DNA from 2 places in the Streptomyces sp. NPDC059696 genome. Region 2 is predicted to be linked to the other one. Evidence: predicted binding sites of a transcription regulator. Region 2 holds the regulator's gene; the other holds the start of a gene.

Evidence for each region. The regulator HspR, encoded in region 2, represses chaperone genes until heat shock. The targets are predictions, from matches to a motif close to TTGAGNNNNNNNNNCTCAA.
Region 1: a site for HspR is predicted at 5,384-5,402, ahead of lon (endopeptidase La). Genes of this name have one in related genera too.

Annotation. Positions count from the first base shown of each region.
Region 1 covers NZ_JBHWFG010000046.1:15,483-22,862, reverse strand. The annotation lists gene ACFV20_RS33290 (nitrate- and nitrite sensing domain-containing protein) at 1-1,001, opposite strand, end outside; gene ACFV20_RS33285 (protein phosphatase 2C domain-containing protein) at 1,370-2,155, shown strand; gene ACFV20_RS33280 (MarR family winged helix-turn-helix transcriptional regulator) at 2,228-2,755, opposite strand; gene lon (endopeptidase La) at 2,947-5,361, opposite strand; gene ACFV20_RS33270 (GNAT family N-acetyltransferase) at 5,550-6,209, shown strand; gene ACFV20_RS33265 (rhomboid-like protein) at 6,350-7,150, opposite strand; gene ACFV20_RS33260 (spermidine synthase) at 7,323-7,380, shown strand, end outside.
Region 2 covers NZ_JBHWFG010000025.1:49,534-56,913, forward strand. The annotation lists gene dnaK (molecular chaperone DnaK) at 1-273, shown strand, start outside; gene grpE (nucleotide exchange factor GrpE) at 270-929, shown strand; gene dnaJ (molecular chaperone DnaJ) at 963-2,147, shown strand; gene ACFV20_RS25430 (heat shock protein transcriptional repressor HspR) at 2,153-2,605, shown strand; gene ACFV20_RS25435 (substrate-binding domain-containing protein) at 2,888-3,997, shown strand; gene ACFV20_RS25440 (LuxR C-terminal-related transcriptional regulator) at 4,256-5,308, shown strand; gene ACFV20_RS25445 (helix-turn-helix transcriptional regulator) at 5,271-6,260, opposite strand; gene ACFV20_RS25450 (helix-turn-helix transcriptional regulator) at 6,257-7,276, opposite strand.

The sequences.
Region 1 (7,380 bases), on a different contig from region 2:
GTGCGGCGGTCGTAGAGGGCCGACTCGACGCCGCGCATCAGGTCGACGCGGGCGGACAGGGCCGTGTCCAGCTTCTTGGTGCCGGTCGCGAGATCGCCGCGGGAGAGCGTCGGCTGATCGGTGAGGGTGGCGAGGTACTTGTCGGCGGAGTTGACCTCGGTGCCGGTGACGGTGGAGTCGAAGGAGGCCCGGGCGGGCTTGGGGGCCGTGTCGCGGAAGTCGGCCAGGGCCGCGTCGGAGCGCAGCCGGGCCTGCTGGGCGGCGGCGCTGAGGGCGTCGCGCTGCCGGGTGTCGGCGTCCGAGGAGGTGGACGTCTCGGTCGGCAGGCCGGTGACGGGGTCGATGACCGTGCCGGTGCTGCGCGGCACGCTCAGGGCGGCGAGCAGCAGCCCGCGGGCCGCGGCGGCCTGCTGGACGGCGGAGTCCAGCTCGGCCAGCGCGTAGCCGCCCTCTCCCGCGCGCGGCGGGGTCTGCTGCGCCAGTTGCTCGGCGAGCCGGTGCAGCCCGGTGATGGCGGCGGAGTACGCCTGGTGCGCTTCGAGGGCGCTGCTCTTGCCGGTGAGCGCCGCCCTGCGCACGGCCGCTATGCCGTCGAGGTCCGAGCGGAGCGAGGCGGGCGTGTCGGTGTCGGCGCGCAGCTCCTCGACCTGCCGGTCCACCCGGGCGCTGCGCTGCTCGGAGGGCGCCTTGTCCTTGGGGCGCCCGGCGGCGATGTAGGAGGTGACCTCGTCCCGCTCGTCGGCGAGGGAGTGCGCGAGGGCGAGGGAGGCCTGTGTCTGCTCCGCGAGCGTCACCAGTTGCTGGGAGTCGTGGAGTTGCCCGGAGGCGGCCAGCACGGACGGGGTGCCGGCGCCGGCGATGGCGGCGGCCACCACGGCAACGGCCACGATCAGCCGGTTGCGTACGTGGGTGGGACGGCCCGTGCCGGTGGGGGGCGTCGGCTCAGCGCCCTGAACGGGGGCTGTCTGCTTGCCTGTGCGACGAGGCCGCGTCTTCTGCACCGGTGCTCGCATTCCTGACTCGTGAACCCTTGGGCCCGGATGACGCTCCGTCAACTGGTGCGTACTCCCGGTACACTTCCCGACCCTCCCAGCGCCGGTGGGCAGCGCACGCGCATCACCTGACCCGCCACCCGAAGGAGTGAACCCCGGACGGGAGTTGAGGGGCAAGTTCCGCAGGCCTTTGCAGGGGCCTTGCGTGGCACGCCGGTTGGACGACGGCGACGGCCGGTGGCAGTATTCGCCACCACGCCTTCCCGGAACAAATCATTCCCTCCCAAACCCGGCGTCTGACCTGCGCGGCTGCGCCGGTACGGCAACCGTTGCCGGTCTTCTGCGGACGTTGTGAAGGGCTCGTGCAGACTGGCTGGATGCGCACTGAACTCGTGTCCGAGCCGGGAGACGCCGACCGCCCCAACGAGGACTTCGCCGCTGTCGGACTACCGGCCTCGGGACAAGGCGGTTCCGTCGTCGTCCTGGACGGGGTCACACCGCCGAGAACCGGGACGGGCTGTCTGCATTCCGTCCCCTGGTTCACCGCGCGCCTCGGCGGAGCCTTGACCGAACTGACCGTTTCACTCCCGGATGTTCCCCTGGTCGACGCGTTGTCCCACGCCATCGCGCGTACCTCCGAGGCACACGCCGCAACCTGTGACCTTTCTCACCCTCGCACCCCTCAGGCCACGGTGGTGGTGACGCGTTGGAATCCGGCCACGGTGGAGTACCTGGTCCTGTCCGATTCGGCCCTGCTGCTGGAGTCGCCGGACGGCGTGGTGACGCCCGTCCTCGACGACCGGCTGGCCCTGCTCCCCCGCTCGGCGCTGGCCACGGACGCGCTGGTGGACTCCACGTTCCGCAACCTGGAGGGCGGCTTCTTCACGGCGGCCGCCGACCCCTCGGTGGCGGCCCGGGCGGTGACCGGAAAGGTGCCCCGTGGCGAGGTCCGCGCTCTGGCCGCGCTCACCGACGGCGCGGCGCGTTGGGTCGAGCGGTTCGAGCAGGGCGACTGGACGGACTGCCTCCGCCTCGTCCGCAAGGAAGGCCCGCAGGCCCTGGTGGACCGGGTCCGGACCCTGGAGCGGTCGGACGCCGCCGAGACCTTCCTGGGCCGGAGCAAACGGCACGACGACGCGACGGCCGTGTACGTCGAGTTCTAGGCCGCCGGTCGACGGCAGGCTCCAGATCTCCGGTGGGCGGCGGGTTCCGGCTCTCCGGGACGCGCGCCCGGGCTACTTCTCCATGCCGCGGTTGAGCTGGTGCAGCAGCCGGGCCAGTTCCGTGACCTCGCGGGAGTCCCAGTCGGCCAGGCGGCCGGCGTAGCGGGCGCGGCGTGCCTCACGGACCCGGCGGACGCGGTCGTGGCCCTCCTGGGTGAGGGCGACGAGCCAGGCGCGTCCGTCGGCGGGGTCGGGCTCGCGCGCCACGAGCCCGAGTTCCTCCAGGGCACGCAGCTGGCGGGACATGGTCGCCTTGCCGACCCCGATGTAGGCGGCGAGCTCGGTGGCCCGCTGCTTCCCGCACTCGTCGAGCCGCACGAGCAGGCCGTACGCGGACGACTCCAGGTCGGGGTGCACCTCGCGGGCCATCTCGCCCTGGCTGGCCCTCGCGCGGCGCAGCAGCACGGTCAGCTCGCGTTCGAGGGCCAGGAAGGCGGGCTGGTCCACACCGGTTCCCGCCACACCGGGTCCGGTTCCGGCCACGCCCGGTCCTGGCACACCGGCGTCGCGGTGTCCGTCGTCGTTGCCGCCCTCGTGCACGTCAGCCCCTGCCTCGGTCGTCGCCCGGTCGTGAGAATTCCGGTACATGAATTTTCCGCCACCTGCCGTGATCACCGCAGTTCGGCAAGTATTCCGCAGGTCAGGGCATTCGTGTCCACAGGGCCACCACACGGTGAAGGCCCGGGCCTCCCTCACGAGGAACCCGGGCCTCCCCTATCCGGTCACGCCCGTCACGCCGCGACCGGAACCTCCGGCGCCGCCCCGTTGGTCGCGGGCGCGAGCGCCAGCTCCAGGACCTGGCGGACGTCGGTGACGGCGTGGACGTCGAGCTTGTCCAGCACCTCCGCCGGGACGTCGTCCAGGTCGGGCTCGTTGCGCTTGGGGATGATCACCGTGGTGACACCCGCCCGGTGCGCGGCGAGCAGCTTCTGCTTCACCCCGCCGATCGGCAGGACCCGCCCGGTCAGCGAGACCTCGCCGGTCATCGCCACGTCCGTGCGGACCAGCCGGCCGGACAGCAGGGACGCGAGGGCCGTGGTCATCGTGATGCCGGCGCTCGGGCCGTCCTTGGGGACCGCGCCCGCCGGGAAGTGGATGTGCACGCCCCGGTCCTTCAGGTCCGCCACCGGCAGTTCCAGCTCGGCGCCGTGCGAGCGCAGGAAGCTCAGCGCGATCTGCGCGGACTCCTTCATCACGTCGCCCAGCTGACCGGTCAGGGTCAGCCCGGCCGCGCCCGTCTCCGGGTCGGCCAGGGACGCCTCGACGTAGAGCACGTCACCGCCCGCCCCGGTCACCGCGAGACCGGTCGCCACACCGGGCACGGACGTCCGCCGCTCGGCCGGGTCCTGGGCGGACTCGGGCACGTGGTGCGGACGGCCGATCAGGTCGCGCAGGTCCTCGTCCCGGACGGTGAAGGGCAGCTCGCGTTCGCCCAGTTCGTGCTGGGCCGCGACCTTGCGCAGCAGCCGGGCGACGGACCGCTCCAGGGTGCGCACGCCCGCCTCGCGCGTGTACTCGCCGGCGAGCTTGCGCAGCGCTCCCTCGTCGATGGTCACCTCGTCCTTGTCGAGCCCGGCCCGCTCCAGCTGGCGCGGGAGCAGGTGGTCCCGGGCGATGACGACCTTCTCGTCCTCGGTGTAGCCGTCCAGGCGGACGATCTCCATCCGGTCGGCCAGCGCCTCCGGGATCGCCTCCAGGACGTTGGCGGTCGCGAGGAAGACCACGTCGGACAGGTCCAGCTCGACCTCCAGGTAGTGGTCCCGGAAGGTGTGGTTCTGCGCGGGGTCGAGCACTTCGAGGAGGGCGGCGGCCGGGTCGCCCCGGAAGTCCGAGCCCACCTTGTCGATCTCGTCGAGGAGCACGACCGGGTTCATCGACCCGGCCTCCTTGATGGCCCGGACGATACGGCCGGGCAGTGCGCCGACGTACGTACGCCGGTGGCCGCGGATCTCGGCCTCGTCGCGGACGCCGCCGAGGGCGACGCGCACGAACTTACGGCCCATGGCGTGGGCGACGGACTCGCCGAGGCTGGTCTTGCCGACGCCGGGCGGCCCGACGAGCGCGAGCACGGCACCGCCGCGCCGCCCGCCGACCACGCCGAGGCCCCGGTCGTCACGGCGCTTGCGCACCGCCAGGTACTCGGTGATGCGTTCCTTGACGTCCTCCAGGCCGGCGTGCTCGGCGTCCAGGACGGCCTGGGCGCCCCGGATGTCGTAGGCGTCCTCGGTGCGCTCGTTCCACGGCATCTCCAGGACCGTGTCGAGCCAGGTGCGGATCCAGGAGCCCTCGGGCGACTGGTCGGAGGACCGCTCCAGCTTGTCGACCTCCTTGAGCGCGGCCTCGCGGACCTTCTCGGGCAGGTCGGCGGCCTCCACGCGGGTGCGGTAGTCGTCGGACTCCTCGCCCTCCTGCTCGCCGTTGAGCTCGCGCAGCTCCTTGCGGACGGCCTCCAGCTGGCGGCGCAGCAGGAACTCGCGCTGCTGCTTGTCGACGCCCTCCTGGACGTCCTTGGCGATCGACTCGGCCACGTCCTGCTCGGCGAGGTGGTCGCGCAGGTGCTGGGTGGCGAGCTTCAGACGGGCCACCGGGTCGGTGGTCTCCAGCAGCTCGATCTTCTGCTCGGTGGTCAGGAACGGCGAGTAGCCGGAGTTGTCGGCGAGCGCCGGGACGTCGTCGATGGCCTGGACCCGGTCGACGACCTGCCAGGCGCCGCGCTTGCGCAGCCAGGCGGTGGCGAGGGCCTTGTACTCCTTGACCAGTTCGGCGATCTGCCCGGGCAGCGGCTCCGGGACGGTCTCGTCGACGCTGGTGCCTTCGACCCAGAGGGCCGCGCCGGGACCGGTGGTCCCCGCGCCGATGCGCACCCGCTCCCGGCCGCGGATCAGCGCGCCCGGGTCGCCGTCGGCCAGCCGGCCGACCTGTTCCACGGTGCCGAGCACACCGGTGTTCGCGTACGTCCCGTCGATGCGTGGCACCAGGAGTACCCGGGGCTTTCCGGGTGTTGACCGGGCAGCGGCCTGGGCGGCCTCCACCGCGGCACGGACCTCGGAATCGCTCAGGTCCAGCGGGACCACCATCCCGGGCAGCACGACCTCTCCGTCGAGCGGCAGCACGGGCAGGGTGAGCGGTGAGGACGTCGAAGCCATGATCTCCCCTTCGGCAGTCAAGTTGAGCTATGCCGACTCAATGCTTGAGCGCGCCCGGATGTTCCCCAGGGGCTGTTCGCTGTCAGCGATCACCGGTGACGGCCGGGACCGAGGCGCGCGTAAGGTCAGCCGAGTAATAGACGATCAGGCTCAGCGATCATTACAAAGCGCTCACTGAGGGGGATGGCGTGGACAGCACCGTGCAGGCATGGGTGGACGGATGGGTCGTGTCGCGCGGGGCCGCCCCGCCGCTTGCCGAGCCGTGGGGCCGGACGATCGGCGTGGGCATGTACGGGCACGTCACACGTCACGTGTTCGGCGCGACGGGCGAGGACCTCGACGAGGCGACCGTCCGCAAGGTGGCCGAGCAGGTCACGGGGCAGGGGGTCTGGCTCAAGGCCTTCCGGGACCCGTCGGTGGTCTCCGGCTGGCTGGACGACAGCTGGTGGATCGATCCCGAGCCGGGCTGCCTGATGACCGTCCCGCTGGTGGCGGACGGCACTCCCGAGGCGCCCGACGGCTACCGGCTGCGCCAGTGGACGCGGGGCGGAGTGACCCGGCTGATGGTGGCCGCGCCGGACGGGTCCCTGGCGGCGCGCGGCCAGATCGCCCCGACGGGCGTGACCGCCGTCGTCGACCAGATCGAGACGGCGCCCGAACACCGCCGCAAGGGCCTGGGCAGCCTCGTCATGAGGACACTGCAGAACGCCGCCGCCCGGCAGGGGGCGCGGACCGGCGTCCTGGCCGGGACACCCGCGGGACGGGGGCTCTACGAGGCGCTCGGCTGGACCGTGGTGGCCCCGCTGACCAGCGCCCGGCACGACCCGCCGTCCTCCGCCCGGGACTGAAGGGCCTCACCCCTCAGCCGCGGAAGCCCGGCACACCACTGCCTTCCGTCCGGACTGAGGACCTCACACCTCAGCCGCGGAAGCCCCCGCACACCACTGCCTTCCGCCCGGGCCTGAGGGGCCTCACCTTCCGCAGGGCCTCAAGTCCCGGTCGGGCCGAGGCGTGCCGCGTACCACCGTCGGACCGCCGGCCAGGTCGCGATGCCGATGGCCAGGGCGATGACGTGCCCCCAGTTCGTCATCGGGTCGGTGAAGGCGAGCAGGTCCTGGAGCAGCATCCAGCCGAATCCGGCCAGCAGCGGCAGACGCAGCCACGGCGGCAGCAGGCCGGACAGGGCGCCGACGCCGGCGGCGACGCCGAAGCTGACGCCGTAGTCGAGGCGGTGCAGTGAGCTGTCGGGCAGGTGCCCGGCCAGCACGGCGAGGCCCACCGGGACCTCGGTCGCGAGGGTGGCGAGGATGTGCCCGAGCAGGAAGACACCGGCTGTGCGCACGCCCCCGATCCGCCGTTCCAGCGCGGTCAGCACCAGTACGAAGGCGATGGCGAACGGCGAGGTCACCCCGCCCGCGACCCACAGCGCGCTGCCGACCAGCACCAGCTCCGGCGTGCGCAGCAGGTGCGTCACATCCGTGCTGGAGCCCTGGAGCAGGGCGTGCACGAGGGCCGGGTCGGCATGCGCGGAGATCAGCGAGGTGAGGCCGAGGAGGAGTGCGTATCCGAAGGTGAAGGGCGTGCCTGTCGGGGTGGGCAGCAGCCGCCAGGGCCGGATGCGCCGCAGCGCGGGCTCCGCCACCGGGGCGGGCTGCCGTACGTCCGCCGGGGGTCCGTCCCGTGGGCCCCGCTGCCGCGGCACCCCGTCCAGCGACCCCGGGACCAGGGGGCCGAGCGCGCCCGTCGGCGTGGGTGCGGCCGTCTCGCGGGGTGGTGCGGTGCGTTCCACAGCGGACACTCCTTTCCTTCTGGTCCCAGCCTTCGCCCCGGTCACCGCGCTGTCTGTGACCCTCGCCACGCGAGTGCCGATGCACAGCGACCCGAGAGCCCCGCCGCGAGCCCGGCGTGAGGCCCGGCGAATTGCGAGGCGCCACACGCCCCTCCCCTGTCAGGATGCCCCCATGCCTACCTCGTACGACATTCCCGATGTCCTGGACCGTCGCGAGGGCCCCCACGGTG
Region 2 (7,380 bases):
CCGGGCGAGATCAAGACCGAGGTCGAGGAAGCCGTCGCCGAGCTGAAGGAAAAGCTCAAGGGCGAGGACTCCGCCGAGATCCGCACCGCCACCGAGAAGGTCGCGGCCGTCTCGCAGAAGCTCGGCCAGGCCATGTACGCGGACGCGGGCGCCGCCCAGGCGGCCGGTGGTCCCGCCGGTGACGCCGGTGCCGCCGGTGGTGCCAAGGCCGCTGACGACGACGTCGTCGACGCCGAGATCGTCGACGAGGACCGGAAGGACGGTGCCGCGTGACGGAGGAGACCCCGGGCTTCGACGAGCAGCAGCCCGACGTCCCTTCCGGCGCCACCTCCGACGACGCCGAGCCGAAGGCCGCCTCCCCCTCCGCGGAGGAGGAGGGGGCGGCCCCGGCCGGGGACACGGGCCAGGACGTGGCTCTGGTGGCCCAGCTGGACCAGGCCCGTTCGGCGCTCACCGAGCGCACAGCGGACCTCCAGCGCCTCCAGGCCGAGTTCCAGAACTACCGCCGCCGGGTCGAGCGCGACCGGATCGCGGTCAAGGAGATCGCCATCGCGAACCTCCTGACCGAGCTCCTGCCCGTGCTCGACGACATCGGCCGCGCACGTGAACACGGCGAACTGGTGGGCGGCTTCAAGTCCGTTGCCGAGTCGCTGGAGAGCACCGCGGCGAAGATGGGCCTGCAGCAGTTCGGCAAGGAGGGCGAGCCCTTCGACCCGACGATCCACGAAGCCCTGATGCACAGCTACGCACCGGACGTCACCGAGACGACGTGCGTGGCGATTCTGCAGCCCGGGTACCGGATCGGCGAGCGGACCATCCGCCCCGCCCGCGTGGCGGTGGCCGAACCCCAGCCGGGGGCGCAGACGGTCAAGGCGGAGGAGTCCGCCGACGCCGACGACAAGGAGAGCGGTGGCCCGGACGAGGGCTGACGTCACAGACGAAGGGAAGGAGGGGCGTCGAGGATGAGCACCAAGGACTTCATCGAGAAGGACTACTACAAGGTCCTCGGCGTCCCCAAGGACGCCACCGAGGCCGAGATCAAGAAGGCGTACCGGAAGCTCGCCCGCGAGAACCACCCGGACGCCAACAAGGGAAACGTCAAGGCGGAGGAGCGCTTCAAGGAGATCTCCGAGGCCAACGACGTCCTCGGCGACCCCAAGAAGCGCAAGGAGTACGACGACGCGCGCGCCCTCTTCGGCAACGGCGGCTTCCGCCCGGGGCCGGGCGGCGCGGGCGGCTCCTTCAACTTCGACCTGGGCGACCTCTTCGGAGGCGGAGCCCAGGGCGGCCAGGGAGCCGGCGGCTTCGGCGGCGGGCTCGGTGACGTTTTCGGGGGCCTGTTCAACCGCGGTAGCGCGGGCGGTCCGGGGACGCGTACGCACCCCCGGCGCGGCCAGGACATCGAGTCCGAGGTCACGCTCAGCTTCACCGAGGCGATCGAGGGCGCGACCGTCCCGCTGCGGATGTCCTCGCAGTCGCCCTGCAAGGCCTGTTCGGGCACCGGCGACAAGAACGGCACGCCGCGCGTGTGCCCGACCTGCGTCGGCACCGGGCAGGTCGCCCGGGGCAGCGGCGGCGGCTTCTCCCTGACCGACCCCTGCCCGGACTGCAAGGGCCGCGGCCTGATCGCGGAGAACGCCTGCGAGGTCTGCAAGGGCAGCGGCCGGGCCAAGTCCTCGCGGACCATGCAGGTGCGCATCCCCGCGGGCGTCAACGACGGCCAGCGGATCCGGCTGCGCGGCAAGGGAGCACCGGGCGAGCGCGGCGGGCCGGCGGGTGACCTCTACGTGGTCGTGCACGTCGACCCCCACGCGGTGTTCGGCCGCAAGGAGGACAACCTCACGGTCACCGTCCCGGTGACCTTCGCCGAGGCGGCCCTCGGCGGTGAGGTGCGGGTGCCCACCCTGGGCGGCCCGCCCGTCACCCTGAAGCTGCCGCCCGGCACGCCCAACGGGCGCACCATGCGCGCCCGGGGCAAGGGCGCGGTCCGCAAGGACGGCACCCGCGGCGACCTCCTGGTCACCGTGGAGGTGAGTGTTCCGAAGGACCTGTCGGGGAAGGCTCGTGACGCGCTCGAGGCGTACCGCGAGGCGACCGCGGACGAGGATCCGCGGGCGGATCTGTTCCAGGCCGCGAAGGGAGCATGAGGCACATGGACGGGCGGCGGCGCAATCCGTACGAACTGACCGAGGAGACCCCGGTCTACGTCATCTCGGTCGCGGCACAGCTGTCCGGCCTGCACCCGCAGACGCTGCGCCAGTACGACCGCCTGGGTCTGGTCTCCCCCGACCGCACCCCCGGCCGGGGCCGCCGCTACTCGGCCCGCGACATCGAACTGCTCCGTACGGTGCAGCAGTTGTCGCAGGACGAGGGCATCAACCTGGCTGGAATCAAGCGCATCATCGAACTGGAGAACCAGGTCGCCGCGCTGCAGGCCCGGGTCGCCGAGATGCAGGACGCGCTCGACGGCGCGGCCGCGGCCATGCGGCAGCGTGAGGCGGCGGTGCACGCGTCGTACCGCCGTGACCTGGTGCCGTACCAGGAGGTCCAGCAGACCAGTGCGCTGGTGGTGTGGCGGCCGAAGCGGCAGCAGCAGTCCGACTGACCCCGCGCACCTCGTGACAGTGTGTGAAAGGGGCCGGGAGTCAACTCCCGGCCCCTTTTGCAGGTCTTGACCCGATTTCGCCGGGTCTCCTGTCCATGGCTGACCGGTGCAGAGCACTTGAAGACGGTTCCGCACCGTCTTCACAACCGCTGCGGAGCGTGCTGTTGCCATCTCGTTAAGTGGTTCCGCTTGACGCTGAGGGGCGCCTCCAAGTTGGCTTTTCAGTCACATGGGCCGTAAAGCTGCGCCCACGTCCGAATCACACGCGAAGTGAGCTCCCCCATGCGTCGTCGTATCTCCATATCCGTGGCCGCGGCCGCGATGTCCGTCACGCTCGCCGGCTGCGGCGTGCTCAACGCGACGGGGAGCAGTGACGACGCGAGCCCGGCCAAGGGCAACGACATCACCGTGGGGCTGCTGCTGCCCGAGACGGCGAACACGCGGTACGAGAACTTCGACTACCCGATCATCAAGACGAAGGTCGAGTCGCTCACCAACGACAAGGGCCGCGTCGAGTACGCCAACGCCGAGGCGAGCGCGGACAAGCAGGCGAGCCAGTTGCAGAAGATGATCGACGACCGGGTCGACGTGATCCTGCTGGACGCGGTCGACTCCAAGGCCATCGCGAGCGGCGTGGAGAAGGCGAAGGAGGCCGGCATCCCGGTCATCGCCTACGACCGGCTGGCCGAGGGCCCGATCGACGCGTACATCTCCTTCGACAACGAGCTGGTCGGCGAGGTCCAGGGACGCACCCTGCTGGAGGCCCTCGGCGAGGACGCCGGTCTCTCCGACAAGATCGTCATGATGAACGGTTCGCCGACGGACCCGAACGCCAAGCAGTTCAAGGCGGGCGCCATGTCCGAGCTGAACGGCAAGGTGACGATCGCCGACTCCTTCGACACCAAGGACTGGAAGCCGGAGAACGCCCAGGCCAACATGGCCCGCGCGATCCAGAAGATCGGCAAGGGCAACATCGCGGCGGTCTATTCCGCCAACGACGGCATGGCCGGCGGCATCGTCAAGGCGCTGCAGGCCGCGGGGGTCACCGAGATGCCGCCGATCACGGGCCAGGACGCGGAGCTGGCCGCGGTGCAGCGGATCATCGCCGGTCAGCAGTACATGAGCGTGTACAAGTCCTACCCGCGGGAGGCGGAGAACGCCGCGGAGATGGCCGTCGCCAAGGTGCAGGGCCGCGACATCCAGTTCGCCGCGCTCGCCCGCGACAAGGTCGACAGCCCCACGGACAAGGGCATCCCGGCGCAGCTCGTGCCGGTGGTCGCGCTCACCAAGGAGAACATCAAGGACACGGTCGTCGCGGACGACATCTACAAGCTGTCCGACATCTGCACGGCCGACTACAAGGCGGCGTGCCGCGCCATCGGCCTGAAGTAACCACACCACCAGCCGAGTTCACCACCCCCGGTCCCCGCCGCCCCTGCCCTCCAGAGCGAGGGGGCGGGCGAACAGGCCCGCGAACAGGCCCGCGAACAGGCCTGCGACCAGGCCCGCGTTCGGTCGGGCCGAGCTCGGAGATACCGGTGCGTACCGGTGGTTTCCGGGGGTCGTCGGCCGGGGAGCCGTGTTGCGGAGCACGTCCGGTCCGCGCATAGTTGCGCTGCGGAAGACGGCGAACCGGGGGTGGGATGGGCGATGGCCGGGCACGGGGCGGATGAGCATCCCCACGGTGCCGACCGGCTGTGCGACGCCGGGGATCGCGTGTATTCCCGGGCCGTACGGCGCGGCCGGGTGCCGCGCCGGGACGCGGAGCCGGTGCCCTGCCTGCTGGAACTCGCCCTGCTGCACCCCGACCCCGACGACATGGACTGGCTGGTGCCGACCTCCCCGCAGGAGGTCATGACCCGGCTGCTGCGCGGGATGTACGACGAGGTCAGCGCGAGCCAGCGGCGGATGGGCTCGGCCGTCGCGGCCGTCGAGTGGTACGCCGGACTGGGCAGCCTGGTGCGCCCGGCCGAGTCGGCCGCGTCGGCGGCGGAGGGCCCGGCCATCCGGGTCCTGGACGGACTCGCCCGGATCCAGGCGGCGATGGACGAGGCGACCCAGGCGTGCACGGCCGAGGTGCTCACGGTCCAGCCGGGCGGCATCCGCCGCGAGGCGGAACTGTCCGAGGGGCTGCACCGGGCGATGTCCCTGCGCGGGCGCGGGGTGCGGATGCGGGACCTGTACACCCATGTCGCCCGGCACGGGCAGGGGTTGCTGACGTATCTGGAGCTGATGGGCGACGCGGTGGAGGCGCGCACGCTGGACGAGGTGATCGACCGGCTCATCCTCTTCGACCGGACGGTGGCGTTCATCCCCGCCAACACCGACCGCACGATGGCCCTGGAGCTACGGCACCCGGCGATCGTCGAATACCTCGTCACGGTCTTCGAACGGCTGTGGCGCCTCGCCATCCCCCTCACGGCCCCGCTCCCCGACACCGGCATCGAGGGCATCTCCCACCGTGAGCAGTCGATCGCGGCGCTGCTGGCGGAGGGGCATCAGGACGCCGTCATCGCGGAGCGGCTGGGCATAAGCGTCCGGACGTGCCGGGCGCACATCGCGCGCCTGTCGGAGACGCTGGGGGCCGCCAGCCGCACGCAGCTGGGCGTCCGCATCGCCCAGGCGGGCCTCGACGGCCCGCCCCCCTCGGCGGCCGCCCCGTCCCTCAGCGTCCCCGATCAAGGATCCCGGACCGCCCGATGAGATACCCCAGCTGCGCCCTGCTCTGACTGCCCAGCGTCGTGGCGAGCTTGGCGATGTGCACGCGCGCGGTGCGGATGTTCATCCCCAGCCGTTCGGCGATGACGGCATCGGTGTGCCCTTCGACGAGGAGCGCGGCTATCGCGTGCTGGCGGGGGGTGATGCCGTCGTGGGAGGGCTGGGGGGTGGTGGCCCGCGGGTGCATGGGGGTGGCGAGCCGCCACAGCCGGTCGAACGTGGTGACCAGGTGGTCCACGAGGGCCGGGTGCCGGATCTCCAGGGCGAGTGTGCCGTCCTTGTCGGCCGGTACGAAGGCCACGGCACGGTCGATGGCGATGAGCCGGTCGGGCACTTCGTCCAGGGAACGCACCTCGATGTCGCCCTTCAGCCGTTCGCAGCGGGCGACGATGGTGGGGAAGTGGCGCAGCGTGTGCGGGTAGAGGGTGCGGATCCGGCAGCCGCGGTCCAGCGCGGCCTGGTCGCGGCCGAGCGAGGCGGCGTCGGCGGCCTCACCGCGTGCCCCGGTCAGTCCGGTGCGGGGCTGCACGGTGACCAGTTCCTCACAGGCGTCCGCCACGGCTTCGGTGATGGCCCGGTTGATCTGCTCCGTTCCGGTGAGCAGCCGGATCACGGGAGTCCCGTTCGCAGTGGGCTCTTGACCGGCGATCCGCATGAGGGAGCCGAACGTCTCGGCCAGCCGTGCCTCGCGCCGCCGTTCGTTCGCGATGCGCTCCCCGGAGCCGCGCAGCAGCCGGTGCAGTGCGACGACCGGGGCGACGGGCTCCAGCCGGGCGGGGTCGTCGAGGGCGGGCTGCAACAGGCCCAGGTCGACGAGGCACGGTGCCGAGTCGGCTTCGGCGGCCGACAACGTCCCCTCACGCACCGCCCGTTCGTACAGGTCCGCGCCCGCGGAGCACAGGTCCTCCGTGCCGTGCTCCGGGTGCGGCGTGCTCACTGGGCCGCACCCGCGCGTTCCAGGATGCCGGACTGCGCGATGAGGTACCCGAGTTGGGCACGGCTTCCGCTGCCCAGCGCGTGCGCGAGCTTGGCGATGTGGGCCCGGCAGGTACGGACGTTCATGCCGAGGCGGCGGGCGATGGCCTCGTCCACGTGACCCTCCACCAGAAGCTTGGCGATGGAGTGCTGGATCTCCGTGATGCCGTCGGGGGCGGTTTCGTACGGGGCGCCGGCGGTCAGCGGGACCGCTCGGTCCCACATGAATTCGAACACCTTGATCAGGTAGCTGACGAGACCCGGATGACGGAGTTCCAGCGCGATCTTCTGGTCGTCGCGCGTGGGGATGAACGCGACCGTCTCATCGCAGACGATGAGCCTCTCCACCAGCCCGTCGATGGTCCGGTGTTCCACCTTGCCGTCGGAGAACTGGCTCGCGTAGGCGAGTCTTTCGGGGTTGTGGCGCGCGGTGTGGGGATACAGCGTCCGTATGCGCACACCACGTTCGATCAGCGGGCGGTCGCGTTCCAGCCCTTGGATCAGGCTGCGTTCGGGCCGGTGACCGCTCGGCTGGATCGTGAGCATCTCGGTCTGGCACTGGGCCGTGGCCAGGTTGAGCGCCGCGTTGATGCGCTCGCTGCCCTCCAGCACCGTGATGGAGTCACTGGACGTCGTGATCTGCGCGCTGAGCGCCATGAAAGGGGCGAAGGTGTCGGACAGTTCGATCGACACCCGCCTGCGCTCGGTGATCTCGTTCTCGATCGGATTGAGCCGCTGGGCAAGTGCCACCGCCGGGGGGACGGGGCGCAGCCAGTCCGGGTCGTCCGGGTCCGGGTGGAGAAGGGCGAACTCGATGAGACAGGGAGCCGCTTCCACGTCCGCTCGCGGAACGCGCCCCGCACGCAGGGCGTTCGCGTAAAGTCGGCCACCTTCCTCGCACATCTCGGTCACCACATGGGGATGTGTCACCTTGGTCCGATTCGTTGTCAAATCTCCACCCCCCAGGGTCCTGAACATGCAGGAACATGATGCATCGATTCTGTGGCCATGACGTGCCCGAATGAGCCATCGTCGTATTCGACGGGGGAAGAGGGGACCTTCAAGTGAGGACGAAGCCGACT